One region of the Lentibacillus daqui genome, then DNA from elsewhere that is predicted to be linked to it. Evidence: riboswitches for the same ligand, from Rfam matches in the RefSeq annotation. Region 1 holds a riboswitch; each other region holds the start of a gene.
The links. A riboswitch is a leader RNA that binds a small molecule or an ion and turns the genes downstream of it on or off. The one in region 1 is predicted to bind S-adenosylmethionine.
Positions count from the first base shown of each region.

Region 2: it holds a riboswitch for S-adenosylmethionine, as region 1 does, so the genes downstream of both, O2S85_RS13415 (methionine biosynthesis PLP-dependent protein) here and O2S85_RS16545 (5-methyltetrahydropteroyltriglutamate--homocysteine S-methyltransferase) in region 1, are expected to answer to the same signal.
Region 3: it holds a riboswitch for S-adenosylmethionine, as region 1 does, so the genes downstream of both, O2S85_RS08690 (M20 metallopeptidase family protein) here and O2S85_RS16545 (5-methyltetrahydropteroyltriglutamate--homocysteine S-methyltransferase) in region 1, are expected to answer to the same signal.
Region 4: it holds a riboswitch for S-adenosylmethionine, as region 1 does, so the genes downstream of both, O2S85_RS04955 (phosphoadenylyl-sulfate reductase) here and O2S85_RS16545 (5-methyltetrahydropteroyltriglutamate--homocysteine S-methyltransferase) in region 1, are expected to answer to the same signal.

Region 1 is NZ_CP114176.1:3,304,021-3,312,284, forward strand. It holds partial or broken gene O2S85_RS16510 (YrhA family protein) at 405-835, opposite strand; gene O2S85_RS16515 (hypothetical protein) at 840-1,061, opposite strand; gene O2S85_RS16520 (ribonuclease YeeF family protein) at 1,061-2,017, opposite strand; gene O2S85_RS16525 (NADPH-dependent FMN reductase) at 2,570-3,112, shown strand; gene O2S85_RS16530 (hypothetical protein) at 3,312-3,662, opposite strand; gene O2S85_RS16535 (gluconate 2-dehydrogenase subunit 3 family protein) at 3,991-4,830, shown strand; partial or broken gene O2S85_RS18950 (NAD(P)-binding protein) at 4,855-4,971, shown strand; gene O2S85_RS18955 (GMC family oxidoreductase N-terminal domain-containing protein) at 5,104-6,051, shown strand; gene O2S85_RS18960 (GMC oxidoreductase) at 6,148-6,588, shown strand; SAM riboswitch class I at 6,742-6,845, shown strand; gene O2S85_RS16545 (5-methyltetrahydropteroyltriglutamate--homocysteine S-methyltransferase) at 7,006-8,115, shown strand.
Region 2 is NZ_CP114176.1:2,640,890-2,649,153, forward strand. It holds gene O2S85_RS13380 (AAA domain-containing protein) at 1-1,447, opposite strand, end outside; gene O2S85_RS13385 (MBL fold metallo-hydrolase) at 1,759-2,541, opposite strand; gene O2S85_RS13390 (GNAT family N-acetyltransferase) at 2,694-3,167, opposite strand; gene O2S85_RS13395 (FAD-binding oxidoreductase) at 3,341-4,699, opposite strand; gene O2S85_RS13400 (spore coat protein) at 5,181-5,693, shown strand; gene O2S85_RS13405 (3'-5' exonuclease) at 5,814-6,431, opposite strand; gene O2S85_RS13410 (hypothetical protein) at 6,483-6,689, opposite strand; SAM riboswitch class I at 6,800-6,913, shown strand; gene O2S85_RS13415 (methionine biosynthesis PLP-dependent protein) at 6,992-8,113, shown strand.
Region 3 is NZ_CP114176.1:1,719,345-1,727,608, reverse strand. It holds gene O2S85_RS08710 (ABC transporter permease) at 1-52, opposite strand, end outside; gene O2S85_RS08705 (ABC transporter permease) at 104-1,048, opposite strand; gene O2S85_RS08700 (ABC transporter substrate-binding protein) at 1,121-2,725, opposite strand; gene O2S85_RS08695 (ABC transporter substrate-binding protein) at 3,036-4,643, opposite strand; gene O2S85_RS08690 (M20 metallopeptidase family protein) at 4,672-5,868, opposite strand; SAM riboswitch class I at 5,965-6,069, opposite strand; gene O2S85_RS08685 (DNA polymerase IV) at 6,200-7,447, opposite strand; gene O2S85_RS08680 (IS1182 family transposase) at 7,657-8,264, shown strand, end outside.
Region 4 is NZ_CP114176.1:946,184-954,447, forward strand. It holds gene O2S85_RS04945 (CaiB/BaiF CoA transferase family protein) at 1-846, shown strand, start outside; gene O2S85_RS04950 (IclR family transcriptional regulator) at 952-1,713, shown strand; SAM riboswitch class I at 1,878-1,979, shown strand; gene O2S85_RS04955 (phosphoadenylyl-sulfate reductase) at 2,086-2,820, shown strand; gene O2S85_RS04960 (assimilatory sulfite reductase (NADPH) flavoprotein subunit) at 2,920-4,758, shown strand; gene cysI (assimilatory sulfite reductase (NADPH) hemoprotein subunit) at 4,799-6,532, shown strand; gene cobA (uroporphyrinogen-III C-methyltransferase) at 6,576-7,352, shown strand; gene O2S85_RS04975 (sirohydrochlorin chelatase) at 7,367-8,104, shown strand; gene O2S85_RS04980 (NAD(P)-binding protein) at 8,141-8,264, shown strand, end outside.

The DNA of each region.
Region 1 (8,264 bases):
CCGTGATATCATGCCAATGTTGCGACTACTCCACACTTATGGAATTACTTTTTATATATAAACCCTTATCCTGAATTAAAACAATATTAAAACGTTGGACAAAAGATTACTACACCTTCCGTCCAACGTTTTGTTATTTTATTTGTTTTTAACTTCCAACATCTCTATGCATGCATAAATTCACTAAAATTACTGGCATTATTTTTTATAGTACATTACATGTTACCAGGATTGATTTAGTAAACCTATTGCATAAATCTTGTATATACTGTCTTCTCACAAGTGAATTCAGCCATTCATCTGTAATACTGTCGATTTTGTAGTAAACACCTGTGGGACTACCGGTTGATCAAAAAGATGAAAAACAATCTGTTACCTTATCTCCAGATGGATCTTGAGTTCACTCACAATATATTCCTTATCGCTTCTTCCAGCATTTGTTCATATGTTGTATAAACCTCAATAAGATCCCCGCTAGGTTTATCTAATTCACAAAAACGCTTGTGTTTCAAATCGTAGCAGAGCCAAGAAATATCACTATCCCCAAAAAAACATAGTTTTCTAGTTCCTCGTTTTCCCACCAAATGGTATTGGCATTAATAAAACCATTGTTTTCATCATTAATATCGGAATTATAAATAATCAAGCCATTATAATCAAAGCCATTCACTATTTTTAAAAATTCTTCATATTCATTAAAGAAGTTCTCTCCCTCGAAACGATTTAACACCCATTTCCTAACCTTTTTTAAACTAGTTTCATCAGCAGGCTGTGGAGGTTTTTCTCCAAATGACTTCATTTCACTTTTTAACTGATTAATCAATTCTTTTATCATTCTATCACATCATTTCAAACGGCTTAACCTTTTCTCCGGTTCCAGCCGATCTTCCGGGATACGGGTCAACAAACAAGTGCCTCATTTCCTCATCTTCTTCAAACTCCCGGACAATCCGGCCATTATTTAAGGTCATATATTTTCCTTGGAGCTCTTCTTTGTAATCGGAAATTTCCTCGGCATTTACAACCTTGTCTTGTAACGTGACGTATTGACACGCATTCATCAAGAAATGGAGCTACCGCCTATATCAAGTAACGTTTGCATGGATCGCAGACTATAATCCATGGTGCGCATCTCAAATTTTTTCTGCGCATATTTCACCACAGCACCTGGTATCGGTATGTTCAAAAACCGCGTCAAAAATCCCTTAACACCATAAGTCATTAGATTATCACGGGAAAAGGCATTACTCGCCCTCTTACCCTTTAGGCCTTTGAGCAATTCATCATACGCATCGACACCAGACAGCTGTTTCACTGAATAACCAGCAATGCTTAGATCACCGCTAACCTGCTTTTCATTGATCTTCTGCAAATATTGTTTCATCACCTGAATATCATGTTCCACATGTTCCAACTTGGCTGTTTGGTCGGCATCGTATGCATGTAGCTTTTCTACCGTTTCGTAAATTTGGCTTCTTCCTTGGGTCAACGTGAACAGGAATTCCTCATCATCGACAGTCGGAAGCGATACAATATCTCGAATAGATTTAATCGCTGCGTTGGTTTCATCCGTCAAAGCAGTTGTCATCTGCTCCGCCTTTTTCAACCCATCGACCAAATCACCTTCTAGAAACTCCTGGTGAATATAACCATTTTCATCAGGCTCCATCGCCAGCAGTTCACTTTCCATACCTTTTAACACATCCTGATAATCAGCAATAAACCCCTCCAAAAACAGCAAAAAGGGCAGATGCAATTCCTTATAAAACGAACGAATCGCCTGCGCACCCTTCCCACGAAACGAATCATCCAGTGTCACAACCGCCATCACCCGCTTCTTTAGGTCCTGAACCTGTTCACCCAAACTATGTAAGCGCTTCCCTGTTTCTCTAATTCTTTTCAATAACTGATAAACATCTAAAACCTTAATAAACCAACACCCCCAAATGGGACACAGGGACGGTTCCTTTGTCCCGGTAACCCACAGTTGCAATTCTCTATTTGATGTATTTCGCAACTGCTTCTCACAAATATTTCATGAATTCTATCTATATTATATGGGAAATCTCTACCAATTTTAAAGGGGGAAAAGTACTGTTTTTTAATTTTTGAGGATGAAATGATAGTTCGAAGGGTAATAAAATCACCGTATATATAGCAAAAATCGTCGTTAAATGTTTTACCACCCTTGCGTATACTCTTTGTTACGGAAATTGTGGATGTACCTAAGATAAGGCTATCGCCAACATCACAACTTTTATTGGCGAGTCACACCTTTGGGCAGATTTTCCTGTCAATCAAAAACTACATGTCTCTCTTGCACACTGGTTGTTATGCTGGCGGGGCAATGATTGACGCGCGGGGTGGGGGATGCCGCTCACCCGGATACGAGCAAATGGCTTGCGTTAAAATTCAGGACAAGATAAGCTTCAACTGTAATAAATATGCAGCACTTATTTAACAGGTACATAAACAATCAACCTAAATAGTCATACAATAATAGGAATAAGGTGCAATATCGATGCCTTATTTCATGTTATGAATGGTTATGGGAAAGGAGGCAATCCTGTTGAAACTTGTCGGAGTATCAGGAGCATTAGCCGGTGACAAGACATCTCTGGCTGTAAACGATGTGTTGGTTGCGGCCAAATTGATTGACTCATCTATACAGACGGAGTTGATTGACTTACGGGACTATGAAGTGGAATTTTCTGTGGGTGCCCCATTATCGGATTATAACGATGATACCTGGAATGTTGTGAATAAGATGCTGTCCGCCGATTTTTTGGTATTTGGCACACCCATTTATCAGGCATCCATTTCAGGAGCATTAAAAAACTTGTTAGACCTTTTTCCTGAAAATGCCTTTAAATATAAAGTAACCGGTATTGTCGCAACTGGTTGGTCCAATAAACATTTCTTGGTGCCGGAATATCAATTAAAGCCGGTCCTTTCTTATTTTAAAGGATTGATTCCAACAGGCAACGTCTTTATCCAAAATGATTCCTTTAATGAAGAAAGCGATGAAATTATTGATCGTAACGTTTCAGAAAGGATTAAAAAACTTGCCGATGAAATGATTTATCTGCAGCGAGGGATTAATAATAGATAGTCCCTTGTTTTTTTGTGGTGGAAAAGAATAATAGCGCGATTGATGCTCGCCTTGATTGGCTTTCAGATGCATTCGGTCAACTTTGATCTTCCCCAATTAACTTTCAAATGAGTAATAAAAAAAGACGAGCATTTGCCATCCTTTGATCTGAAGAAAAATTTTTCCGAAGTCTTATTTGTGAAGTAATCTTGTAGTTATCTTATTTCATACCCATGGTTGTCTTGATACGATGAATGTCGACTTTGTTTGCCCAGGTGTCATCCCGCACAAGTTCCAATTTTGCGGCATGGTCATCCAACGCCTCTTTCAAAGAACCAAATTCCTTTGCATTTGCAATTTTCATACCGTCAATTTCCGCTTTCAAATACGCTTGCCCGGACTGTAAAGCACGCAAAATCTGTCCATGTTCTTTTAGTGTTTCCCCTTGCATTTTCAGTGTTTGGTCAAACCCATCCATTCGCTCATCCGTACGATCAAATCGCTTGTCCATGCCATCGAGCCTTTCTGCAATAGACTCCAACATTCCAATGATTTTGTCTTCTTTTTCCAACCGGTTCACCTTCTTTTATTCTTTTACTTAGTGTAACATATTTCCGATCCGCCAGGGGAAAATTTCATAGGTTGTAAAGACACACTACTATTTCACAAAAGCATCTATTTCCACGTGCAAAAAGAGATGCTTAAAATGTCAATATACCGGGATATATTGACAAAGTCGCTGATAAACCCCGTAATTTTAACAATCTACCTCTGCACTATTTCTTTCCCCACGCATATGTAATTCACTGCAATTTGAAAGAACATGCTTCTAAGAACTGTATATTTCCCCACCCATTGGTAAAAATACCCGTATACAAAAAATGCAGGAGGTATATGTCATGACAGATAAGCGTGATAATGATCAGGATCCCAAAAAGGACAATCCGGAAAATCATTCAGGTGACCAACATGATGATGTTACACATGACCCCAGTCGCCGCCGCTTTCTCAAAAACAGCGGGATGGTAGCTGGCGGTGTGATTGGCGGGGGATTACTTGGCGGTTTTTTAACTAATCAGTTCACATCAAACGAAGAGGCGAAAACACCAAAAACACAATCAAAGAAAGAAAATACAGCTGACTATCAAAACGCGCGGCAATTTTTCCATCGCATCGGGGACTTCACGGTATTGGAAGCGGCCGTCGAACGAATTTATCCCAAGGATGATAATGGGCCGGGTGCAATCGAGCTTGGTGTACCCTATTTTATTGATAATCAGCTAGCCGGTCTTTGGGGCATTAACGGCAGAGATTACCGGCATCGCCCGTTTATTTATCAGAAAAAAAATCGGAGTAATGAAGGTCAGGCCGATCAGTCTATGCTGGATCGCGGGCAGATTTTTCTCAATGGGCTGCGAAAAATGAATGATGAAAGTAAAAAACGCTTCGATACAACGTTTGATAAGGCTGATGAAGATCAGCAAATTGAAATTTTACAGGACTTTGAACATGACAAAGTCAAGATGCAAGGTGTTTCTGCCGCTGATTTTTTCACCTTGTTACGGCAAGCAACATTAGAGGGGTGTTACGCTGACCCGCTATATGGCGGAAACAAAAACATGGACGGCTGGCGTATGAAAGAATTTCCCGGTTCCCAGCCATCGTACACTAATATTATTAGCAACGAGAAATTCGACAAAATTGAACCAATGAGCCTAAAGCAATATCAAGGACATTAATCAACATGACAAGGAGGAGAGAATATGGTCCAAAAACTCGATAAAGTGGATGCAGTTATCGTTGGCTCTGGTTGGGCAGGTGGTATTGCCGCTGCAGAACTTTCCAAAGCAGGTTACCAAGTTGTCGTGTTAGAACGCGGAGAGAACAAAAAGCAAGATGATTTTGTTGGTACCAAGGATGAATTAAAATATTCCATCCGCTATGATTTGATGCAGAAATTAAATAAGGACACCATTACCTCGAGAAGTAGTATAAACGGTACAGCATTGCCCGTGCGCAACAATAGTCACGCCCGCATCGGCACAGACACTGGAGGGGCAGGTGTACATTGGAATGGCATTAGTTTCCGCTGGTTGCCATATGATTTTGAGATTTACAGTAAAACGGTGGATCGCTACGGCAAGGATAAAATCCCCAAAGATATGACCATTCAGGACTGGGGCATTACCTATGACGAATTGGAACCGTATTACGACAAATTCGAAAAAACTGCCGGTATATCCGGAGAAGAAAACCCAATCGGGCCCAAGCGTTCAGATAAATATCCGAATCCGCCGATGCAGGAGACCGCGGTTACCCGGCTGTATAAAAAAGCCGCGAAAGAACTCGGATATCATCCCTATCACATACCATCTGCCAACGTCACCAGGCAGTACACGAACCCGGACGGAGAAACCATTAACGCCTGTATGTATTGTGCATTTTGTGAGGAATATGGCTGTGACTTTGGTGCGAAGGCGGATCCGATTGTAACTGTACTTGCAACTGCCGAAAAGACTGGCAATTACGAACTGCGTAATCAATGCACTGCCACCCGGGTTACCCATAGCGGCAATCGGGCCAACGGGGTTATTTATACCGATACCTCAACCGGTCAGGAATACGAGCAACCTGCTGACATTGTTGTGCTTGCCGGATTTGTTTTTACCAATAACCGGTTATTATTATTATCTGAGATTGGCGAACCATACAATCCTAAAACTGGAAAAGGTATCATCGGCAAAAATTTCACCGGCCATTTTTCCAATCTCTCTACCTATGTCGGTACCCGCGGCTTCTTTGAAGATAAAAAATTCAATCTGTATGCCGGTGCAGGTGCCCTGGGTACGACGATTGATGACTTTAGCGGTGATAATATCGACCATACCGATCTCGATTTTCTACATGGGTATGAAGTGCATTACTTCCAGACGGGAATGCGGCCAATTGCCAATAACTAAGTTCCAAAAGGTACACCAATCTGGGGGAAGGAATTTAAGAAAAATTCATTGCACTACACGAATCGCAATATCTTCCTGACCCCACAGACCGCATTTTTGCCAAACAAGAACAGCTACATGGACCTGGATCCAACGTACACCGATTATCTTGGCAATCCGCTGCTCAGAGTAACCTGTGAATACCAGGACTATGATATCAGCCGCACCCGTCACGGTATTAACACTTCCAAAAAAATCGTGGAAAAAATGGGCGCTGATATCGTGGATGTCGATGAAATTGATGATGATACGCAATTCGACCACAAATTTTATACCGATCATTTCTTCGGTGGCGCAATCATGGGCGACAAACCCGAAACGTCAGCGGTAAACACCTACTCACAGATGTGGGATATGGAAAACCTATTCGTTGTAGGCGGCTCTTCCTTCCCACATAACAGTAATTACAATCCAACCGTTACTATCGGTGCATTCGCTTACCGTGCGACAGAGGGAATGATTCAGTATTTAAAAAATGGAGGAGGAATAGTTTCTTAGGAGAAAAGGGAATAAGTATTTTACTTGTTTGATTCATTGAATATATTTTATTGGCTTGGGGTTAGTATCTGTTACTTTTATAAACATTCAAAAATCCCTTGACATTTAGTATCGTCACGTGTAACGTAAATATTAATAATTTAATATAATTTTTTCTTATCCAGAGAGGTGGAGGGACTGGCCCTTGGAAGCCTCGGCAGCAGACTCGGAATAGAGTACTGTGCCAATTCCAGAAGCGTCATGCTTGAAGATAAGAAGAGCGAACAACTATGATCGTGAAACCTCTTCTTAATTCAAGAAGGGGTTTTTTGATTCCATAAAGGCCCCCCACATAAACTAGACAGGAAGGAGCGGTGTTGCAGGAATATCTGAACCTATTGATTTTAATCATCACAAAAAAGAAAGAGGGTATATTACATGTCGATTACATTAACCAAAGCACCATTTAAAGCTGATCTTGTTGGCAGCTTGCTCCGTCCAGAAAATTTGCATCAGGCGAGGAAGGCATACAAAGAAGGAAGCATCTCCGCTGAACAACTGCGCGAGATTGAAACGAAGGAAATCAAGCGCATTGTTGACAAGCAGATTGAGGTCGGTTTAAAAGCCGTGAGTGACGGAGAGTTCAGACGCCGCTTCTGGCATACAGATTTCCTGGAACATTTAAATGGTGTAGAAGGCTATGTTCCTGAAACTGGATTCATTTTTCATGGTGAGGAGGAAACGGAAAAGTATGATGTACGAAACATTGGCAAGATCTCGTTCAATCCGGACCATCCGTTTCTAAACGACTTTGCCTTGTTTCATGACATTGTAGATGGCCGGGCAGTTGCCAAACAAACGATTCCAAGTCCTAACCAATTGTTTAATCACGGCATTCGCGATGAAAGTATCTATCCGGATATAGAGGAATATGCAGATGATATTATCCAAACCTACCGGGATGCATTACGGGCGTTTTATGATGCTGGTGTACGATACTTACAATTTGATGATGTGTATATTGCCGGGCTTTCGTCACCAGATATTCCGTTCAATGACGGTACATATAATCGGGAACAATTAATTGATTTGGCATTGCGAGTTGTCAATGGCGTGCTGGAAGGAAAACCGGATGATTTGCATGTGACAACCCATCTCTGTCGCGGTAATTATCGATCCAACTGGGCATTTGCAGGAAGTTATGAACGGATTGCACCCACATTATTTGCCAAAGAAAATGTCAATGGATTCTTTTTAGAGTATGACGATGATCGTTCCGGTGATTTCAAACCATTGGAATATATCCCAAATGGAGGGGCACAGGTTGTACTTGGCCTGGTCACTTCCAAATCTGGTGAGCTGGAAGATAAGGAAAAGATTAAAGCACGAATCGAGGAAGCATCACAATATGTACCGCTTGAACAACTAGCTCTAAGTACACAATGCGGATTTGCCTCAACCCATCATGGAAATAAATTAACTGAGGAAGATCAATGGAGGAAGCTGAAGTTTATTGTCGAGATCGCCAATGAAGTATGGGGATTTTGATCATTGGTACAATCTCGAAATGTCTTCGGTTAAGGATATTCAAGGGTCTCTGTAGTGTTGTGGGGATAGTCTGGATTTTTATTAGGAACTTCCTAATGGAGGAGTTCCTTTTTTATTGAAAACATGCAATGAGCATACAATGACTGTTT
Region 2 (8,264 bases), 660 kb from region 1:
GCTCTATGCTTTCCAAATCAGCTATTGTTTTGTTAAAGTTTGTTAAGGTTTGTTCTTCCTTATCTTCGTAATTTATCAAATCAGTACTTTTCAAACCATTGATTAATGGTTCCAAAATATTTCTTCTGAATTGATCAACATTACTTTTTTTACCTAGCCGAGCGCACATCAACCCTTTAATGGTTAAATCATCTTCCGCCATGTCCTTCACAAACTGGCTGAAATATGAAACCTCTGACATCAGCTCCTCACCTATGTTATCGACAGCTTTATTATTTGTGCTGGTAACTACAATAGAGTGATCATTCTTCCCTTTCATAGGCGATATGTACATCTTTCCATTGTCCGTTGGCTCCCATTTTTCATCCCAAATCCCAACTAATTGCTGTGCCTTCTTAACAATTGTATCTGCAATTATCTCTTTTAACAGGGTAGTCTTGCCTGTTCCAGGTGGTCCATTTACCGAGAGTAAGTGAGAATTGTTAAGCGCCCCAAGTATATGCCATTGTTTTTCATTGATAGAGTAAGCATCTGTATAACTTCCTAAATGAAAATGATTTTGCGGCTTTATTCTATCAAAAGGTACTGAATGGTTATTTCCTAATAAATAACTGTTTAAAGGATTTGAGTTTAACGTTGGTTCACCTTTATCTTTTAAATTCCTTTGCACCAGCTCAATTTCTGTTCTAAACGGCGGTTCATTAAATTTCTTAAAACTCTCTGTAGTAACAAAAACAGTTGATAATCTGGACCATCCTTCATATTTTTTAAATTCTCCAACGGCAGAAAACAAATTGGGAAATTCACCGTTAATAACGGTGATTGCGGAATACAGTGCCTCGTCCATCTTCTCTGGGACGTGTAAATTTTCAATTTGCCGTAATACTGACTCTATCTTTTCCCCGTATGCATGGGTTACTTCGCTTGTTGCAGTATTGGTAAAACAAGCAATATATAGTGATAATGCATTTAAATTGGCATGAATGGTTTTTACAGATATTTCACCATGCAATAAAGTGGCTTCAAATACAAAAAGTGGATGGTAGTTCTTATCCTTTTCCAAAACAGGATAACAAATATAACAACTCTGGTCGTCCACTATTTTACGTAATTCTATTATAAATTCTTTTTCAGTTTTATCATTTTTAAAATCTAATGCTGTACTTAGCAATTCTTCCTCATGTCTAGATATGATCTGTTTAATTATTTCATTAAGTTTTTTATCCTCTCGATACTCATTTTTCCTACATATGTGGCTTTTTTTACTATTTATTATTTCTGTTAAGTAATTTACTTTCTGTTGTAATAGCCCCTCTTCCAAACGTTCAGGATTTTCCAACACTTCAATTGAATAATCATAACCTTTTACATCGCGTAAACTGCTTTGCTGAAATTTAATTTCACTCTCGTAATTTTGAAAGTATTGTAAAATAGAATGGATATCCATGTAAGCACCCCACTTCTACACTTTGGTTTTAATTTTTATAATTCTGACTCTATTCTAACAGAACACCTGTATATAATGCAAAATTTCCCATTTTCAACTGATGTGCGCAAAACGTATAAAGATAATAACTTCAAAATTATCGCGATTTAGCCTATTTTTCATTCCAAAAGAGATTAAGGGTAAACTAAACGTTCATACCCTTACCACATCGTTTTCACGAATTTTCTTGTCCATGGAAATTTACCACCGGTACTTTTCTAAAAAACCGTTTAATTAAGATTGTTTCAACGGAATCCAATAAAGCTAAATGCTTAAAACTGCACACTAAAACCTTTAAATTCATGAATTCCTGTACCAAATCTAATTAGTTTTTTCTCTCTCAAAAACTTGACCGCTGATTTTACTTCATTTAAAATTTCAGGATCGAGCCCTACTGTATGATGTGAACCAAAAACCTTTGAGGCATTCGATAACCCTGCTATTTTCTCCAGTGAATTGACCAAATCAACAGGGTTTGTTGACGGATAAAAAGCATATATTGGTGTCTCATCATAAAGTAAATCTCCCGTAAACAAATATCGATTTGACTCATCAAAAATGGCTATATGCCCGGGAGAATGCCCTGGCGTATGATAGATAGTTAATATTCGATTCCCTAAATCAATTACATCACCGTCTTTTAATAAGCCTGTCGGTTCCCCTTGAAAAGGTTGATATGTATCGGGATTAAAGGTTTCCGGCACAGGTATTGTTATATCCCTGCTTATATTTTTTCTTATTTGATCGATGGACAAGCCACTGATTCCATTCACTAACCAATCTTGATCACCTTCATGAACATAAATTCTTTCAAATTCTCCATGACTTCCAATATGATCAACGTGAACATGGGTAGTAACGACATCAATCGGTAAGTCAGTCAATTGGTCTGTTATTCTTTTTATATGATCAATGCCAAGACCAGTATCAATCAGTGCCGCTTTTTCCTCTCCCAGTAATAAGAATGAATGCACTTTTTCCCAGTGCCCGTATTCACTAATCGCATATGTATTTTCATTGATTTGTTGAATGGTAAACCACGGATCCTCCATCATTAAACACTCCATTTTATTATTATATTGACGAAATTGAAATTCTTGTTCACAGAGAATTACTTCATCATGTTAACGGTTAACTGACCCTACGCAACTCTTATTAATCCTTTGCAAACAATTTAGCATTCGCATCCCTTAGTTGAATACCTTCACTAATTCCTTTTAACCATAGTAATAAAATCAGCAACATCAGTTTTGAACTTGTCTTGCTTTACAAATCCGATTTGTTCATATAAATGAATGGCTCTTTTATTAAACGTTGCGACTGATAACCTCATGGGAACTCCCGTGTAGTTTTCTTTTATATATTTAAGAATAAATGTCATAAAGTCATAGCCGTATCCTTTACCTGTATAATCAGGGTGCATACCTAGACCTATATCTACAAAGTTATCTTTATATACACCATAATTATTACCAACTGGTATTTGGGCCGATTTCCCTGTACATAGGAAGCCAAAGACCTCACCCTCATCGTCTGTTATAGCCCGATATGTACCAGCGAGAAATTCTCTCATCCCCTCTTCGTTTACTTCATTGTTATAAAAATCATAGGGGGGCTCATATTTCCAAGTAAGAATCTTTCTTGCTAAATCTTCGTCCATATTTTTAATGATTAAATTCATACTTTTCTTCTTTTCCTAACCAAAATCGCTTACTTCCGGCACGTTCATGTCGCACCACTTTTGATATAAAACACGGTTCTCACGACATCTTGATAATCCAAGAAAATCAAGAACAATTCCCCATCCACTTTAACGCATTAGCATAATGGGAAACTGTTCACCCTAAACGAACCTTATATAACCTTCCCCGGATTCAAAATACCTTTAGGATCGAGTGCTTGTTTAATCGCACGCATGACTTCCAATGAAGCGCCATGTTCTTTTTTCGCATATTTTCGTTTGCCGATCCCGACACCATGTTCACCTGTACAAGTACCACCACGAGCAAGGGCATAATTGACAATATGTTCGTTTACGATGTTCGCTTTATCAATATCGGTTTGATCATTTACATCAACCATTAACAAGATGTGGTAATTACCATCACCGACATGGCCGACAATTCCACCGTCAAGTCCCGATGTTTCTACTGCTTCACGGGCATCTTTTATTGCCCCCGCAAGCTCTGAAATCGGCACACAAACATCGGTTACCATTTGTTTCTTGCCGGGATTGCCGTGAATATAGGCGTATGCAACGTTATGTCTTGCTTCCCACAACCGGTTTCTGCCCGCCGTATCGGTTTCAAACTCAATATCCTGACAGTTATGATCCATCACAATCTCCCGGGTAAAATCGACATCCTGCTTAAGCCCTGCTTCATTTCCGTGAAATTCCAAAAAGACGGTTGGCACTTCCTGATATTCAGTCTCGCTAAACCAGTTCATTTGTTTAATCGATTGGGCATCCGCCAGTTCGACCCGGGCAATCGGTACACCTGCCTGTAAAATGGCAGTGACCGCTTCTACTGCATCATCAACACTGTGAAAGGAAGCCCTGGCTGCCATCGTATATTCCGGAATACCATAAACCCGTAATGTTAATTCGGTAAAACAGCCAAGTGTTCCTTCAGATCCAACGAAAAGACCATTTAAATGATAACCAGATGAAGATTTCGCTGCCAGATTGCCTGTATGAATGATCGATCCATCGGCGAGAACCACTTCCATATCGCGGACCTGATCACGCATAATCCCATATCGGACAGCCGTTGTGCCACTGGCATTTGTTGCCGCCATCCCGCCAAGCGTGGCATCAGCGCCAGGGTCAACAGAAAAAAACATGCCATACTTTTTTAGTTCCTTATCAAGCTGTGAACGGGTAACACCAGGCTGCACTTTGACAAGAAAGTCATTTTCCCTTATTTCCAAAACCTTGTTCATCAAGGAAAAATCCACAACAATGCTCGATTCATAGGGAATAACATTTCCTTCCAGGCTGGATGCAACACCAAATGGGACAACTGTCTGCTCGTACTTGTTTGCCAGTTTAATAACGCGACTCACTTCCTCGGCCGTTTCCGGAAAAACAACAACTTCAGGCAAATGTGGTGTATGATAGGATTCATCACTGCTATGCTGTTCCAATACGGTTTCATTTTTCGTCACGCGATCCGGTGCAAGTTCCTGCTGTAATTCTTCCATTAAATTCATATGTAATCTCCCCTTTAATTTGGAAAAACGAAAAAGCTTTTTATCAGTATGACTTTTTCGAACTATAATACTATTATACTATCACAGTTTTTCCAATGATAAAAAACAAAGGTGCAAGCGTCCGGTTAGCGGCGTACAAACTGGAAGGGTTCTGACGAGATAAAGGAAACATGCCCCTGCAAAAGGGGTATGCCGACGTTGGCCGCAAAGGCCGTTCTTAGTCGGCCTTCCTTTAACTTACGAACCGATGTTGACTTATCGTAGGAAGAAACCTGAAGTTTGCTAGCCGCTGGGCGCTGGAGCCGGACGGGGCCTATTCTGGCATAAGCAGAACAGAGCCTGAATTTTTGTTCTGCTTAATTTCTAAATTACAGCAAAGTTTCTAAATCGGATATTCGCCCAAAATCCTGGTTTCCTGTACCGTCCCGGGTTTAAATGAATATAGTGACATTGACTAGTTTAAAGGGAGGAACATAAATCAATGGAATCATCAGAGCGCAATCGGCCAAAGCATCTCGCTTGGCATGAAACACTGGAAGTACATGAACTTGTTGCCTTTCAATCAATTGGGTTAATGAAATTGAAACATGCGATAGGAGAAGTAAGTGATGACATGCTGCGGAATCTTTATCTGCAATGCATTAAGGATATGGAAAATAACTTGAAGGAACTGACTCAATTTTATTCCTTGGCACCTTGTGAAACAGAGGAAGATGAAGAGGATTTTCGCAATCTTGGGGACGGTTTTTATGCTGGCGACCTATTAGTATTAACAAAAAGTTGTGTCAAGAATTATGGTGCCTCCATCACTGAAATAGCTACCCCTGTGTTACGAGATACATTAAATAAACATTTGCAAAAAGCGATTGAAACACACGGGAATGTCTTTGCCTATATGTTTGAGAGGGGTGAATATCCGGCATATGATTTGAAAAAACTGTTGCAGAATGATTTAAAGAATGCAAATAAAGCCTTGAAAATGGAATATAAATAGCTCTTCCGGATAACAGCAAAAGCTGGCGAATCAACCCATTTTTAAAAGTGTGATGTGATAAGACCTATGTCGAATATACGATAAAAACGGTCCAGCATGGGTGACGGACCGTTTTCCTATTTACATATGTGAGAAATTAATTCGTCTTGGTTGTTTGGATCGTTTCATCCTCGGTGTCTTATACCCATGCTCAAAAATCCGGCCTTTTTCCATTTTACAGTGGGCAAGTAGTGAGTCCAGCAGACCACCATGCTGATCAACTGCCTGTTGAAAAATTTTTGCCGCGACCCGAGCATCCTCCAAAGCGTGGTGATGTTCAAACGTAATCCCGTGATGAACAGCGACTGTATTCAATTTATGATTCATTAGTTCCGGCCATACCCTTCTGGAAATATTTGCAGTACATAAATAATCCATTGACGGATATGGCATGTTAAAGTAATCCAGCGTATTACGGATTACGCTCATATCAAAACTGGCATTATGGGCGATCACCAGATGATCAGTAAGGTATTCGTTTAGAGTTGGCCAAATTTCCGCAAATGTTGGCTGGTTTTCAACATCACGACTTGTAATTCCATGTACTTCAATATTGAATGAATTAAATTGCATCAACGGATTGATTAACGTATAGTATTCATCGATAATCTCATGTTCATTGGCAACCACAATCCCAACCGCGCACGGACTATGCCGTTTCGCATTCGCCGTTTCAAAATCAATCGACGTAAATATCATATGTACCTCCCCTTTGCCTTCATCATATCACAAAACCCTAAGAGTGCGCGTCTAACTTTGCTCACTTATCTGGCTAATTGCGGTGTGGAAAGCTTTCCCTGCATGAACTCTCAATAAGGATCCCAAATGTAGTTTCATTTTATCGGCGGTTTTGATATCGGCGATTTTCACTAATTTTATGGCGGATTGGTGAAATTCATCGGTGATTCCCAAAATTTTCAGGAATGGTATCAATGCTGAAACAAACTTGCCCAACATCGATAGCTATCCCTTTGCACTTTTTCAGCGTAGTTTTATTGTCTGTCTTGCTTGACTTTTCAACCGGAAAATTGTATTGTATGGATTAATATTTAAAATTATATAATTGTTTCTTATCCAGAGAGGTGGAGGGACTGGCCCTTGGAAACCTCGGCAACAGACTTGCGGAATTACAATCCCAGGTACTGTGCCAATTCCAGAAGCGTGATGCTTGAAGATAAGAAGAGTGCCAACGATAATGCAACAGTCTCTTCTTATCTTTAAGTAGAGACTGTTTTTATTCTTTACCAGGAGATGATGAGATGACTAAGAGAAGTATTGAAACAAGATTAGCACAACTGGGAAACAACAGTGATGCGTCTACAGGGGCTATTAATCCGCCTATTTATCTGTCAACCGCCTATAAACATCGGGGGCTTAACCAGTCAACCGGGTATGATTACACCCGGACAAAAAATCCGACCCGCTATCTATTGGAAGAAGGTATCGCCAATCTGGAAGCGGGTGATCAGGGGTATGCCTGTAGTTCCGGAATGGCAGCAATTCAGCTAGTGTTTTCGCTGTTTCATTCCGGTGATGAACTCATTGCAACTGAAGATATCTATGGCGGTACATACCGGCTGCTCGATCATTATGCCGATCACTATCAGATTCAGACGTCTTATAGTGATTTTACCGACCTGGGCCAAACCGAGAGTCTCATCACGAACAACACGAAGGCGATTTTAATTGAAACACCGACCAATCCATTGATGCAGGAAGTTGATATCAAACAGATTGCCAAGCTAGCGAAAAAGCATCAGCTATTATTAATTGTGGACAATACATTTCTCACCCCGTACTTACAACGCCCATTGGAGCTGGGGGCAGATATTGTGATTCATAGTGCGACCAAATATATCGGCGGGCATAATGATGTGTTGGCCGGATTGGTGGCAGCAAAGGGTAACGAGCTTTGTGAACAATTAGCAACCATTCACAATGCCTCAGGGGCGGTGCTTTCCCCATTTGATTCATGGTTATTAATACGCGGGTTAAAAACTCTTTCGCTAAGGATGGAAAAACATCAGCAAAATGCCAGGGACATTGCTCATTTTTTACGCGAACAGGATGAAGTAGTGGATGTGCTTTACCCTGGTAAAGGTGGTATGCTATCGTTCCGTCTCCAACAAAGTGACTGGGTGGATCCTTTTTTACAGCAATTACAATTAATCACATTTGCCGAAAGTCTAGGAGGTGTGGAAAGTTTTATTACCTATCCGGCAACACAAACCCATGCCGACATACCGATTGAAGAGCGGGTGAAGCGAGGTGTAGACGATCGGTTATTACGTTTCTCTGTTGGGATTGAACAGGCAGATGACTTAAAGCAGGATTTAAAACAAGCATTATCCGCTTTAGTCAAAGAACCGCAACTTGGATAAAGAGAAATTTCTTTCGGTTCTGGTTTTCTCTTAAAATAGGACAGACGGATCCTATCATCAGTTAATACAGAATAAAATTAACAGCCTGCAAACATTGGGTGCAGGCTGTTTTTATATTGGCGTTTATCCAGTCAGGCAAGCAAACATTAGA
Region 3 (8,264 bases), 1.6 Mb from region 1:
CCATAAGGACAAGTACGATTAATGATAGCAAATTACGCTTTTTCTTTAACATGGTTGAAAACCCCTTTTTGATTTTGATCCCATTTCAACAAATAGTTCCGGTTTAATCGTAGCGTATTCTTGGGTCCAAAAACGCATAAAGCAAATCGACCACCAGATTTACCAAAACATATATCGCAGCGATAAATAAGACAACTCCTTGAATAACCGGGTAATCTCTTCGGTGGATCGAATCGATTAAGAGCTGACCAATCCCAGGGATGGTGAACATAGTTTCCAAAATCACCGTTCCACCAAGTAAACCAGCTACCGTTGTACCGATAACAGTTGTTGTAGGGATCAACGCATTGGAAAACACATGTTTCATTAACACCCTGCTTTCTTTGACACCTTTAGCACGTGCAGTCCGTGTATAATCCTGATTTACGGAATCAAGCATGCCATCCCGCAGCATCCGTGCAATCAGGCCAATTTCAACAGCTGCCAGCACAAAAGCAGGTAGTAAAAGATGGTATAGCCAATCACCAAATCCTTCTGCCATTGGGATATATCCGGCAACAGGGAAAATTGGAATTGCTACTCCAAAAGCAAGTACTAATAACATCGCAAACCAAAACTCCGGAATCGAAACACCAAGCAGTGACACCGAAATAAACATTGGATCCAAAACCGTTTTCCGTTTCCATACAACAAAAATAGCCGTTGGAATTGCAATCAGTAAAACGAGTATTAACGAAAGAATCATTAAACTAAATGTTGGGCCAAAATGACCAATAATAATATTTAAAACCGGTTCCGATGAGTAAACCGATTGTCCAAGATCCCCTGTAACAATGTTTTTGATCCAATCAAAGAACTGGATCACCATTGGCTTATCTAATCCAAGCTGGCTTTCCAATTGGGCAATGCTTTCTTCTGAACTGTCTTCCCCCAAAATAAGAAAGGCTGGGTTCCCAGGTGTCAAATGAACAATTAAAAAAACAATAATACTGACAATAAACATAACCGGTATGATGGATATTAATCGACGTATGGTATACTGAAGCAACTTATTTCCCTCCTTTGAATGAAAAGGGAAGCACGTCGGGATACAAAATGACAATGCTTCCTACATAATCATTTACTTACTCTTCCAAGTATTCCAGAACCGTTGTCCGACCCAGCTATCATAGTCTTTTAATTTATCGCTTTTGGCATCAAGAGTAGATTCATTAACTACCTTAATAAACGGAAGTTCCTCGTTAACGGTCTGGTTCATTTTCGCTAAAATCTCCTTCTTCTGTTCCCTAGAGTTGGCAGTGCTCCATTGATTTAATAATTTTTCCCAACGATCACTGTTGTACCAGCCGCTACTATTGGTATCTAAAATTAGCATACCAAGCTCACTCGGGGAGAAACGGGTTGACCAGCCAACGACAACCAGATCCCAATTTTTTGGATCCTGCCATTTTTCCAAATATGTTGCCCATTCATATGGTTCCAGTTCAACTTTGAATCCGACTTCTTCTAATTGTTCCTTGAGCACCTCGGCAATTTTTTCATAACGAGGATAACTATTGCTAAACATGATTGTGATTGGCTTTCCATCATAACTTGATTCCTCTAGGAGCTGTTCCGCTTTGTCCTTGTCATATGCCAAATAACCATCTGTTCCGTCTTCTGTATATAATTCCTTTTGTTCGGGGTCAAACAATCCGCCATCAAAGTGATAAAACTCATCGTTTCCATAGGTTGCCTCAGCAATGGTCTTTTTGTCCAGGGCATGGTTTAATGCCTTACGTGCCTTTATATCATCAAATGGTGCTTTTGCTTTGTTCGGTGTAATCGTTGAGTAGCCATTAATATATGACACTGGATCCATTTTGGGGTCACTTTCGACCATTTGATATAAATCCGGTGGTACTTGTTGCACATAATCATATAGATCCGTTTTTAAACCATTAATCATTACTTGTGGATCTTTGACAATTTGAAACTTAATTTCATCCAAGTAAGCTACTTTCTTCCCAGTTAACCCGCCCCAGTCGGTTTCATCTCGAGCAGAATAATCCTCGAATTTAGCAAGGACAATTTCACTTCCGCGGTCCCATGTTTCAAATTTAAATGGACCGGTACCTACAAGTTGCTCTGGTTGCAATGGTTGTTCCCCAGCGTCTTTAGCAATCTTCTCCGGGATAATGGTAAGCGCCGATTTTGGTGCAGCCATATCCGCCAAAAGTGGGCTATATACTTGGTTTAACGTTATCTCAACCGTATGTTCATCTGTTGCTTTTACCTGATCAATGTATTCGCTGGCGATAGTTCCAACAGAAGATACCTTTCTCCATCGGTCAATCGATGCAACCACATCATCCGCGGTAACAGCAGAACCATCGTGAAAGTTCACATCTTTACGAATATTGATTGTATAGGTTTTTTGGTCATCACTTATTTCATAATCCTCCGCAATCATTGGTCTAGGTTTGTAGTCTTTATCTAGTGCAAACAGTGTTTCAAATATATGCCAGCCTACATCCCGGGTTACTGTGGCCCCTGTATACATCCAGTCAATCGTGTCTGGATCGGCGGATATCGCGACATTTAATGTTCCGCCTTCTGTTGGTTTTTGCTTAGCGGAGTCTGTATTTCCGTCTGAAGCGGCATCTTTACTACAGCCGATGAGACCACTCATTAGAAACAGACCTAATATTGCAATAAAAATATGATTATATTTTTTGATATTCACGGTAATCCCCCATTTACACCTTATCAGTAATTCTATAAAACTATCTATCATCCTTATAATTTTTTATTCTCTTCTGTACTTATTCTCTTCTGTACTTTTAAGCCAATACCTCTTTATATTTTTCACACAGTATAAAAGCGTCTTTTATCGATAAAATATACAGTAACGAGTTCGCAATTAGGGTTCAAAAACAAAAGTAATCCCACCATTTAACTTATGTATTAAAATTTAATACGTGAACTAAAATTTCGTCATTATCTTGTAGTTATGTAAAACGGAAGCCCGTTATAAACGGGACCTCCGTTACATTCTACTCCATTTGTTTCCAGGTGTTCCAAAAACGAGGTCCAACCCAGTTCTCCAAATGACGAACTTTATTACTTTTGGCGTCAAACCGCTTCACATTAGAAATTTTTATAAATGGTAGTTCATCATATATGGTTTGATTCATTTCACCTAAAATTTCTTGTTTCTCTTCCGTTGATTTGGCCGTTCCCCACTGATTTATTAATTCTTCCCAGCGTTCGCTTGTATACCAGCCGCTTCTTGCCGCATTTAACTCCAGCATACCAAGTTCACTAGGAGAAAACCGGGTAGACCAACCAATAACAACTAAATCCCAATTCGATGGATCCATCCATTTTTCCAGATAGGTCGCCCATTCATAAGGTTCTAACTTCACCTTAAATCCTATTTCTTCCATTTGTTGTTTGGCAATTTGCGCAATCTTCTCATACTCCGCTGTGTCATTGGAATATAAAATGGTCAGCGTCTTCCCATTATAATTTGACTCATTAAGCAGTTCTTTTGCTTTCTGCTTGTCATAAGCTAAATAGTTGTCTATTCCTTTATCTGAATAAAGTTCCCCTTGTTCCGGATCAAATAATGCTCCATCAAAACTATAAAATTGTTCATTTCCGTATGCAGCCTGAGCAATTGACTTTTTATCCAATGCGTATTGAAGCGCCTGACGAGCCTTAATATCGTCAAACGGAGCCTCTGTTTTATCCATTGAAATAATGTTATACCCATTCATGTAGGTAACCGGGTCTAATTCTGCATTAGCATCAATAACATCAAACAAATCGGCTGGAATGCTTTCAACATAATCGTATATTCCTGTCTTTAATCCATTTACCATTACTTGTGGGTCTTTCACAATTTGAAAATTAAGTTTATCAAGGTAAGCCACTTTCTCTCCGGTTAAACCATTCCAATCTGTTTCTTCACGAGCTGTGTAATCATCAAACCGGGTTAAAACAATTTCATTTCCTTTATCCCATTTTTCAAATTGATATGGGCCAGTTCCAATAAGCTGGTTCTGCTTAAGCGGCTTATCATCTGCTTCGTTGGCAATTTCCTCAGGTATGACAATCAAGGCTGATTTTGGAGCAGTCATATCGGAAACAAAAGCATGGTAAATTTCCTTTAATTTAATTTCAACCGTATACGCATCAATCGCTTTTACTCGCTTAATATATTTACCAGTAATCTTCCCGACAGAGGATACTTTTTCCCAACGTTCAATGGAGGCAACAACGTCATCAGCTGTCACGGTGGCGCCATTATGAAATTTCACCCCTTTACGCAACTGAATAGTATAGGTCTTTTCGTCATCACTAAGCTTATAGTCCTTTGCAATCATTGGTTTTGCACCAAAATCCTGATCTAAGGCAAATAGAGTTTCAAACATATTCCAAGCGATGTCTCTTGTGGCAGTCGCAGAAATATACATCCAGTCAAGGGAATCCGGCTCAGATCCGATCGCCACATTCAGCTCTCCTCCCTTAACCGGGGTACCGTCTGTTTCTTTATCTGCATTCTGACTGTTACTATCCTTTGAACAGCCAATTAAACCAATAATGACTAATGAGATTATTAAACGTAATATGATTTGCAATGATTTGTAAACCTTCATCACACTCCCCCATGTTCATCGCTCATATTTAAAACAAATAATAAGAAACAATTTTCGTAAATGCCTTTTCAATATTCAACAACGCCCGCTCATCGATATCAAAATTCGGGTGATGATGTGGGAAATGTGTGCTTTCATCATCATTTCGTGAACCAACCCGGAAGTATGTACCTGGTTTTTCTAATAGAAAGTAGGAGAAATCTTCAGCACCCATGCCTGTTTCAAGATCAACAACCGAACTCTCTAAAAAAGTTTCACTTAATAGCTTTTTGACTGTTTCCGTTTCTGTTTGATGGTTATACAATGCTGGATAACCAAATAAATAATCTATTTTCGCTGTTGCCTGAAAACCGGCTGCAATGCCGTTTACAATTGAATAAATCTGCTCGCTCACTTGCGTTCTTACTTTTTCATCAAATGTACGTACCGTTCCTTCCAATCGTGCAGTTTCAGGGATAACGTTAAATGCATTTCCCGCCTGAAACACACCAAGCGTGACGACCGCCGATTTTAATGGATCGACTCTCCGGCTGACGATTTTTTGCAAGGCATTGACAATATCACTGCCAATAACAATCGGATCATTGGATTGATGTGGCCTTGCTCCATGGCCTCCAGTTCCTTCAATTGTAATTTCAAATTTGTCGACTGCAGCTGCTTTATATCCTGCCCCTACACCAATTTTCCCCAATGGAATGTCAGATGCAAGATGTGCAGCGAATACGTAGTCTACGCCATCTAGTACATTTTCTTCTATCATATATTTTGCTCCCCCGGGAGGCAGCTCTTCAGCAGGTTGGAAAATGAAGATGATCGTACCATTTATATACCGGCGATACTTGCTGAGGGTTTTAGCTGTTCCCAATAAAGCAGCGGTATGACCATCATGACCGCATGCATGCATGACACCAGGGTTTAATGATTTATATGGTACATCCTTTTGATCTTCAATCGGCAAGGCATCGAAATCTGCGCGCAATGCAATTGTTTTTCCGGGTTGATTTCCTTCCAAAATGCCGATGAGTCCATTACCACCAATGTTTGTCCTTACCTTCAGTCCGAATCCGATCAGTTTTTCTTCAATAAATTTAGCAGTGTTTTCTTCTTGAAATGAAAGTTCCGGGTGTTGGTGCATATACCTTCTCCAACCGATAATTTCCTCCAAATTCTGATCCAGCTCTGAATAAATCGATTCAAGAATATTGTTTTGCTCCTTAATGTTCATGCTCCTTCTCCCCCTTTTTTTATGATTAAATAGCTAAAAAATCCTCTTCCTTTAAGACAAGAAGAGGGTAAACCACATTTAATCACATATGGCTCCTTCTTATCTTCTGAACACATACACGTTCACAGGAATTAGCACAGTACTGCCACAGTCTGTTGCCAGGTATCACAGGGCCAGTCCCTCCACCTTTCTTGATAAGAATCTTTAATTGTTGATTGATTTTAATGTTAACAATACTGGTAGGGATTGTCAACATAAAATACGCAGCCCACATACATTTTATGCTTGATCCCCACAAAAAAGCCCACACCATACATAATGATGTGAGCACTTATCTCTTGTAATCATCCAGAAAATCCTTTTGAAAACTTGTATGTGGTTGTTCATCCTTTTCAAGATTCGTCAACTTCCTAAATGGGTTTTTGCCGTATTTTGTGGTTAATTCATCAATTGCCTTATTGAGCTTTTCCTTTTCCGCTTCCTGCTCATACGTGAATAAATCCAGTTGGTAGGCGATATTTTGTTTCTCATCCACATCCTGAACCGTTATACCAAGCAAACGGATTGGCTCCAAATTCCAGTGTTTTTGAAATAATTCATTGGCAGCTTGAAGAATATCCTCTTTTGTCTCAATATATGTTTGCAGTTTTTTGCTTCTGGTAATTGTTTTGCGGTCATGATAGCGAATCATGATTTGAACACTGCTTCCTGCTGCCTGTTTTCGTCTCATCCTGCGTTCCACATTTTCAGCAAGCTGGTGCATCAGTTTACGGATTTCTGTTTCATCGGTCGTATCTTCAGGTAATGTTTGTGAACTGCCAATGCTTTTAAACTCATTAACAGCATCTGGATCAACCGGTCTTGGATCCACGCCATTAGCCCGGTTTTGTAATCGTTCTCCATTAATTCCCAAAACCTGTTTAAGCTGGTATACATCATGACGGGCCAAATCACCAATGGTTATGACATCAATCGCGTTTAATTTACGGGCTGTTTTTTCCCCAACGCCATACATTTCACCAACTGGAAGTGGCCATAACTTCTGAGGAAGATCACGCTTACGAAGAATGGTAATCCCCATTGGCTTTTTCATATCGGAGGCCATTTTTGCCAAAAATTTATTTGGCGCAATGCCAATGCTGCAAGGTAAATCCAGCTCGTTTTTGATTTGTTTCTGCAATTTTTCGGCAATCGTAATCGGATCGCCAAGCTGTTCGCATTCCGTAATATCCATATAACCTTCGTCAATGGAGACCGGTTGTACGAACGGGGTGATTGCAGCAAGCATTTTAAACATTTCCGTTGAAGCGGTTCGATATCGATCAAAATTAGGTCTCATGACAATCAAATTGGGACATAGTTTGCGTGCCTGCCACAATGTCATCGTTGTTTTAACCCCTTTTTCCCTGGCCTCGTAACTGCTGGTTACCACAATTCCTTTTCGTTCCTCAGGATTTCCGGCAATTGCCAGCGGTTTCCCTTTTAGCTTAGGATTATAAGCCATTTCAACTGATGCATAAAAACAATTCATATCAATATGGAAAATTACCCGTCCGTTTTTCGGATACCATTGAGACATGTTATCCACCCTTTGCGAACTGTTGTTTCTAACATTATAACATATATGAAGAGGCTGGGACAAAACTCCAGTAAATAAAAATTAAGGCGTAGGAGCTTACACTAAAAAAGTGTAGGCCCCACGCCTTTTTTGACATTATTTTAGTAAACAAAAAGGACACCCTTTGATAAAATTAAAGTAACTACACAATAATTTATGGAGGTGTCCTTATGTTTAAACATTATACCATGAATCAGGTAGTTTTGCCGCTAGATTTAGAAATTAAATTGAAAGAGAATGATATTGCTTTTGCGATCAATGATCTTGTCGAGAGTATTCCTGAAGAGGTTTTCGATGACTTTATACGACAAACCGGCCGTCCTGCGTACCATCCTCGCATGATGTTGAAAGTCATTTTGTGTGGGTATACGCAATCCGTGTTTTCTGGTCGTAAAATAGAAGCTTTATTACAGGATAGTATCCGCATGATGTGGTTGGCTCAAGGACATGAACCCAGCTATCGCACGATCAATCGATTCCGTTCTAATCCACACAGCGAAAAGTTATTGCGTGAATGCTTTGTCCAGTTCCGGAATCAGCTTGTGGAAAAGGAATTGATTGAAGAGGAAGCCATTTTTATTGATGGTACAAAAATTGAAGCGAACGCCAATAAGTTCACCTTTGTGTGGCGGAAATCCGTTGAAAAATATAGTGATAAGCTAATCGAAAAGTCCAATCAACTGTATGATGAGCTGTTGGAGAAGGAGATCATCCCGGCAATAGAGCGAGAAACAGAAGAGGAACTTTCCGTTAAAGAAATGGGAGAAGTAGTCGAAAA
Region 4 (8,264 bases), 1.4 Mb from region 1:
AATCCAAAAATAATTATGTGCTCAGTCACTGGATACGGTCAAACAGGTCCTTTTGCTAAAGAACCTGGTTTTGACCCGGTTTTGCAGGCGGTTGGCGGTTTAATGGATGTAACTGGTCAACCAGATGGAGAAGCAACACGTGTCGGGCTGCCAGTAGTAGACATTATGAGCTCATTATATACAGTAATTAGTATTCTTTCAGCAATAAGGATTAGAGATTTAACCGGTGAAGGTCAACAGATTGACATTTCTTTATTGGATGTGCAAGTTAGCTCTCTAGCAAATGTCGCGAGTAGTTATTTAATGAAGGGGAATGTTTCCAAAAGAGTAGGGAACAATCATAACAATATTGTTCCCTATCAGGTATTTCAATGCAAGGATAAACCTCTCATGGTGGCCTGCGGGAATGATCGGCAGTTTCAGAAGTTTTCCGAAATACTTGGCATGCCTTCATGGAGTAAAGAGGCTAAATTTAAAACAAATGCCAAACGCATTCAAAATCGGGAAGAATTAACAGACAAGATACAAAAAATAATGGTTTGGAAAGATGCAAATGAATGGTTTACACTACTTTCGGAAAAAGGAGTGCCTTCGGGTCCGGTCAATAATGTAAAAGAGGTGTTTGAACATCCGCAAGTTCAATCAAGAAAAATGGTTGAAGAAATACCACACCCTACTTTGGGTAAGGTGAAATTAGTGCGAAATCCAGTCATTTTTTCTAAAACGCCAATTTCGATTAAAAAACATCCCCCACTTTTGGGAGAACACACTGAACTATTTTTGCAGCAAGAGATGAGTCTTTCCAAAGAAGATATAGATCAATTAAAAGAAGAAGGGGCTATTTAGGGGTAAAGGAGGCCAGTAGATGCAGGTCAGTTCACTACGACTATTTGGTTGAAAGTTCCTTTTTTCTAGCCCATAATATTTATTAATATGGGGGGGGAGTACGATATGGTGAATTCACGTTTTAATCCAAATGTCATTTCCAAAGCTTTTGCAATCATCAGAGCATTTACCGATGAAAAATCAGACTGGGGAGTAAACGAACTGGCACGTTATCTGGAAATACCGGTAAGCTCCTTGCATCGTAATCTAAAAACGTTAAGAGATGAAAACATATTAGGTATATCCGCCCAAACCGGAAAATACACCATTGGGCCCGAACTCGTTCGAATGGCTTCCATTATATCGTCACAAGTAGAAATCAAACAGGTTGCCAGAACATTCATGGAGGAAATTTCATCCACGATTACTGAATCTGTCTATTTAGGACTATATCATCCACAGCATAGGAAGATTTCCTTTGTTGAGGGCGTACACAGCCAAAATCCTTTGCAATATGTTCTGGAAATCGGTGTGTTGCAATCTATCCATATTGCGGCAAGCGGAAAGGTCGTATTGGCTCACTTGGATGATGATGAAATTCAGAGGATTTTTGAAAAAGAGGCGGTTGACATTGATGAACAGGAACAAATTTGTGATGAAATAAAGCTAATACGCGAACAAGGCTATATGATTACTTTAGGTGAGCGATTGGCGGGTGCATCAGGTACTGCCGCTCCAATTTTTGATTCGACACAAAAGGTGATTGGTTGTATTACTTGTGTTATTCCTTTAAATCATTATGATGAAAAGCAAAAGTACAAAGTAGCAAAAAAAGTGATGGAAGGGGCGGCTAAGATTTCTTATGTTTTAGGATACAAGCAAGACTAAGTATAGATGGGACAGGGGATCGGATTTCCTGCCCCATTATTTTTTACAGAACAGAGATTGGAAAAAGAAACATTTATGTGTCCTAAAGCCCATTTTTCAAATAAGTATTGACATCATTTTTTCAATAATATACAATTCCTATAAAGTTAGTTTGATTTTAAGTTTTCTTATCATGAGAGGTGGAGGGAAAGGCCCGGTGAAGCTTCGGCAACAGGTTGTATGAAACACTGTGCCAAATCCTGCAGACATAGTCTGAAAGATAAGAAGGGAGCTAGGTTAGGATTTAAGTTCTGCCCCCTTCTTCTTCCAAAGCTGGAGGGGGGCTGGTTATATACACGACTTTCACCTCAAATTATTATGGAGGGATGATAAATGGAAAAGTCCCCGATTACGTACGACAATTTTCCTGGTGACCCTTTTAAAGATTTTCACCCGGTTGACGAGACACAAGGGGCATCTCCAATCTTACAATGGGCTTACGATTCATACGGAGATGGTGTTGTTTATGCTTGTAGCTTTGGTGCTGAGGGGATTGTATTAATTGATTTAATTTCAAAGGTGAAACAAGATGCAAGCGTTGTTTTTTTAGATACAGGGATTCATTTTCAAGAAACCTATGATTTGATTGATAAGGTAAAAGGTAAATATCCCGATCTTCGCATTGAATTAAAAAAGCCAGAGCTAACGTTGGAAGAACAAGCGGCGGAGTATGGTTCTGCCTTATGGACACGAAATCCGGATCAATGTTGTTTCATTCGGAAAATAAAACCACTGGAAGATGTTTTACAAGGCGCTCCTGCATGGATTTCCGGTCTTCGCAGGGAGCAGTCGGCAAGTCGTAAACATACTGATTTTGTGAATAAGGATCAACGTTTCAAGTCAATTAAGATTTGCCCGCTTATTCATTGGACGTGGGATGATGTATGGGCGTATATCAAAAACAATGATTTGCCATATAATGAACTACATGATCAGGGATATCCAAGCATTGGTTGTATTCCTTGTACGTCACGAGTAACGGATTCTGATGATCCCAGAGCAGGCAGATGGCAAGGATTTAATAAAACAGAGTGTGGATTGCATTTGCCAGGCAGTAACGGACAGTAACCTTATTGATATAATGGCTAATGACACTGTTTGTTTTAAACCTTAGTAAAGCGATATATTTAATAAATATAATTATGTTTATTGTGAGGTGAATTTGTTTTGGAATTACAAGTAAACAATAGCCCATTTAGTCAAGAACAAACCGATATTTTGCAACGTCTGCTTCCAACCTTGACAGAGACGCAAAAAGTTTGGCTGAGCGGATATTTGGCAGCTTCCCTGACAGTACAAAACGGGTTGACGGTGCCAAATCAGGAGCAAGCACCAACCAATATCGACCAACCCGCTTTAAGAGAAGTAACCATTTTATTCGGATCCGAGACCGGTAATGGGCAGACGTTGGCAGAGGAGCTAACTAAAAAAATAGAGGGGCAGGGTTTTAAGGTAACCTGCTCGGCCCTGGATGACTTTAAAGTAAAAAAGTTGAAGAATGTGCAAGACTTGCTGATTGTGACAGCCACGCATGGAGAAGGAGATCCTCCAGATAATGCCGTTTCCTTTTACGAATATTTGTTTAGCAGAAAAGCACCGAAACTAAAGGATTTGCGTTTTTCGGTACTTTCCTTGGGGGATCAGTCCTATGAGTTTTTCTGTCAAACAGGGAAAGATTTTGATAAACGGTTGGAGGAGTTAGGTGGGGAAAGACTTCATCCACGGGTTGATTGTGATGTTGATTTTGATGAACCCGCAGAAGAATGGATAAACGGTGTATTAGAAAAAGTGTGTGAAGCGAAAAAAGCCGTTCCGCAATCGGACGATGCACATACCCAACAGGTGGGGAGTCAAACACAAGAACATGATCTGCCAACCTATTCCAGAACTAATCCATTTCAGGCAGAAATCTTGGAAAATCTCAATTTGAATGGTCGCGGATCAAATAAAGAAACGCGTCATCTGGAATTATCACTGGAGGGGTCTAATTTTTCCTTTGAACCGGGTGATAGTGTAGGGATCATCCCGGAAAACGATCCAATTCTGGTAAATCAACTGATCCACGAGATGAACTGGGATCCTGAAGAAACTGTACCGGTAAATAAAAAAGGTGATATTCGTTCGATTTATGATGCATTGCATAAAAACCTGGAAATTACCTGTCTGACAAAACCACTCATGCAAAAAGCGGCGGAGATTTTCCGAAATGATAAGTTGGTGGATTTAGTTGCACCAGGGCAGGAGGAAACGTTGAAAGATTATCTTGTTGGCAGGGATTTGCTTGATTTGATCAATGACTTTCCGCCAACACGGGAGCTGACACCAGGCGAATTTGTACAGATTCTTAGAAAGATACCACCAAGACTTTATTCGATTACAAGCAGCCATAAAGCAAATCCGGATGAAGTTCACTTAACGATTGGAACGGTTCGCTATCATGCCCATAATCGCGATCGAGCTGGTGTCTGTTCGCTTCAGACGGCTGAACGATTGGAACCTGGTGATCGATTACCGGTTTATATTCAGCATAATCCGAATTTTAAGCTTCCTGCCGATCCAGATGTTCCCGTGATTATGGTTGGACCTGGTACGGGAGTCGCGCCTTACCGGGCTTTTATGGAAGAACGAGAAGAGTTAGAAGCAAAAGGGAAAACGTGGTTATTCTTTGGCGATCAACATTTTACTAGTGACTTCCTTTATCAAGTCGAATGGCAAAACTGGTTGAAGGAAGGTTACCTAACCCGATTGGATGTCGCATTTTCACGTGATTCCAAGGAAAAAGTATATGTGCAAAACATGATGCTGGAAAATAGCCGGGATCTTTATCAATGGCTCGAGGAAGGTGCCCACGTTTATGTCTGCGGTGATGAAAAGCGAATGGCAAAGGATGTTCACCAAACGCTAATCACTATTGTGGAACAAGAAGCTGGTATGACGCATGAGGAAGCCGAACAGTACTTGAAAGAAATGCGACAGCAGAAACGGTATCAACGGGATGTCTATTAGTGAGCAAGAAATAGAAGACAAAAAGGGAAGGAGCTTGACGATGGCAGCGTATGATTCATTTAAACAGGATGGGCCACCGAGTGATCTGGAACGAATAAAGGATGAAAGTAACTATTTACGGGGGACGATTCAACAAGGATTGGCGGATCGAATCACAGGGGCTATATCGGATGACGATACGAAGCTGTTAAAGTTTCATGGAAGCTACCAGCAGGATGACCGGGATATTCGGGATGAACGACGTCGTAAAAAACTGGAACCGGCTTACCAATTCATGTTACGTGTGCGAGCCCCAGGTGGTGTCGCAACGCCTGAACAGTGGCTGGTTATGGACGATTTAGCAACCAAATATGCGGATGACACTTTGAAATTAACGACAAGGCAATCATTTCAAATGCATGGGATTCTAAAATGGAACCTAAAGCAGACGATCAAAGAAGTGAATGAGGCATTGATGAATACCTTGGCTGCTTGTGGTGACGTTAACCGGAATGTCATGTGTAACCCGAATCCGTATCAATCTGCAGTTCATAAAGAAGTTTACGAGCTTTCCCAACAAATCAGTGAACACTTGTCACCAAAAACAAACGCTTACCACGAGATTTGGCTGGATAAGATGAAAGTGGTTGATACCAAAGAGCAAGAGGATATCGAACCATTGTATGGCCGCTTTTACCTGCCGAGAAAATTTAAAATTGGTTTAGCGGTTCCACCATCCAACGACATTGATGTGTTTTCACAGGATCTCGGACTGATTGCGATCCTGGGAGACGGAAAATTAATAGGATTTAATATAGCGGTTGGCGGTGGTATGGGAAGCACCCATGGTGAACCGGAAACATATCCACAGGTTGCAAAAGTGATTGGCTTTTGTTCAAAGGATAATGTCATCGAGGTAGCGGAGAAAGTCATGACGATTCAACGAGATTATGGTAATCGCTCGAATCGGAAGAACGCCCGTTTCAAGTATACGATCGACGCCCATGGTCTGGATTGGTTTAAGACTGAGTTAACTGAACGTCTCGGTTGGGAATTAGAGGCCGCACATCCTTATCATTTTGCTCGTAATGGGGATCGATATGGCTGGGTAAAGGGTGATGGTAAATGGCACCTAACGTTATTTCTGCAAAATGGTCGTGTGAAGAATACGGATGATTATGCGCTCAAGACTGGATTAAGAGAAATTGCTAAAGTTCATACTGGAGATTTCCGGCTTACTGCAAATCAAAATTTGATTATTGCCAATGTCGCGAATGAAAAATTGGAGGAAATCAATGAACTGGTAAAAAAATATGGATTGACAGATGGAAAACAACACTCTGCATTAAAACGGAATTCCATGGCATGTGTTGCTTTCCCAACATGCGGTTTAGCCATGGCTGAGTCGGAACGGTATTTGCCTGCTCTGCTTGAGAAGATAGAAGAAATTTTGGATGAGGTCGGTTTACGGGAAGAAGAAATTGTTATTCGCATGTCAGGATGTCCCAATGGCTGTTCACGACCCGCGCTTGCGGAAATCGCCTTTATCGGGAAAGCACCGGGAAAATATAATATGTACCTTGGTGGTGGTTTTACCGGCGACCGTTTAAATCGTCTTTATCGAGAAAATATCGGGGAGCAAGAAATTTTGGAAAACCTCCGTACCATCCTAACTGATTATGCTGACAATCGTTATGAAGGAGAACATTTTGGTGATTATGTGATCCGCGCCGGTTATGTAGATAAAGTAACAGATGGACGTGATTTCCATGCAACCAACCAATATAAGGAATAATGAAGTTGCTCAAGCACATACGGGAGGAGAATCGGTGGACATGATGGGAAAAGTTTACTTGATAGGCGCGGGTCCCGGTGATCCGGATTTGATTACAGTCAAAGGAATCAAAGCACTTCAGCAATCAGATGTTACTTTATATGATCGTTTAGTGAATACAGAACTTTTAACCCATGCTGCAGATGAAGCGGAACTTGTTTATTGCGGAAAAGGGCCTAATCAGCATTCGCTTACCCAATTGGAGATCAATGACTTGCTTTATCAATTTTCAAGCCAAGGTAAAGTTGTCAGCCGGTTAAAGGGTGGAGATCCGTTTATTTTTGGCAGAGGCGGGGAGGAAGCAGCGTTTTTACATGCGAATGGAATTGCCTTTGAAATTGTCCCGGGGATTACATCGGGATCAGCGGCACCAGCTTATGCCGGTATTCCATTAACGCATCGGGATTACAGCTCATCGGTAACGTTTATTTCCGGCGTGAACAAAAGCCTTGAAGCCTCGGAAAAGTATTGGGAGCATCTAGCTCAAGGAGTGGATACCCTTTGTATCTATATGGGCGTCAAGAATCTGCCACTTATTTGCAGTAAACTGATTCGTTATGGCTGTCAGGCGGATACTCCTGTTGCATTAATACACTGTGGAACAACAGAACAGCAGCAAACGGTAACTGGAACATTAGGCAACATTACAAAAAGGGGTAATACGATTAAAAATCCAGCGATGATTGTTATCGGCGAGGTGGTCAAACTACGGGAGCAACTACAATGGTTTGAACAACTGTCGGTAGAAAATGAATTTTCGGTGTCTGCGGTCATCGGTTAATTGGAGGAATATGCATGCAAGGAGTACTGTATGTCAGCCATGGCAGCCGAATATCTGAAGCGACTGCTGAGGCGATTAGCTGTATTTCAGCCGTCATCAAACAAGTGGATGTACCGCTTCAGGAAATTTGCTTCTTGGAACTCGCGGAGCCAAATATGGAACAGGGAGTAGAAAAACTCGTGGATCATGGAGCATCGAGGATAGCGGTGGTTCCGGTTCTGCTCTTAAGTGCTGGTCATTATTACAAAGATATACCAGCCGAGCTTACTGAGATCAGGAAAAAGTATCCTTTCATCACCTTTACCTATGGGCAGCCATTGGGGGTGCAGAATCGCTTTACTCAAATTTTGCTGGAACGCATTGCGGAAACAGGTCAATCGGTTAGGGAGGATTCCAAAATACTGGTTGTTGGGCGTGGCAGTCACAATCCCCAAACAAAAAAGGATATCAGCCAGGTTAAGACAAACTTGCAAAAAAGCATGCCTGCTGTACAAGTAGATTATTGCTTTTTGGCCGCATGCGAACCTTCATTTGAGCAACAGCTTCATGTGTCATTGCAAGAAGGGTTTTCCAAACTGTTCATTGTTCCTTATTTATGGTTTACCGGATTGCTGATGCGTTCAATACAGGAGAAAGCACGGGAACGAACAAATCCGAAGACGGATATTATCGTTTGTCGACAACTTGGGGATCATCCGACTATGAAACAGGGACTTAAACAGCGTGTGTATGAGGCGCTGTCACTAAAATAGATGTTTACCCAAGTTTATAAAAAAGGATGTTGGTAAATGGCTTTTCTACCTTTCATGATTGATTTAACAGATAAAAAAGTCGTTATCGTTGGTGGGGGACGTGTTGCCGAGCGAAGAATTCGATTTTTGCTCGAAAGTGGGGCATACATGACGGTGATCA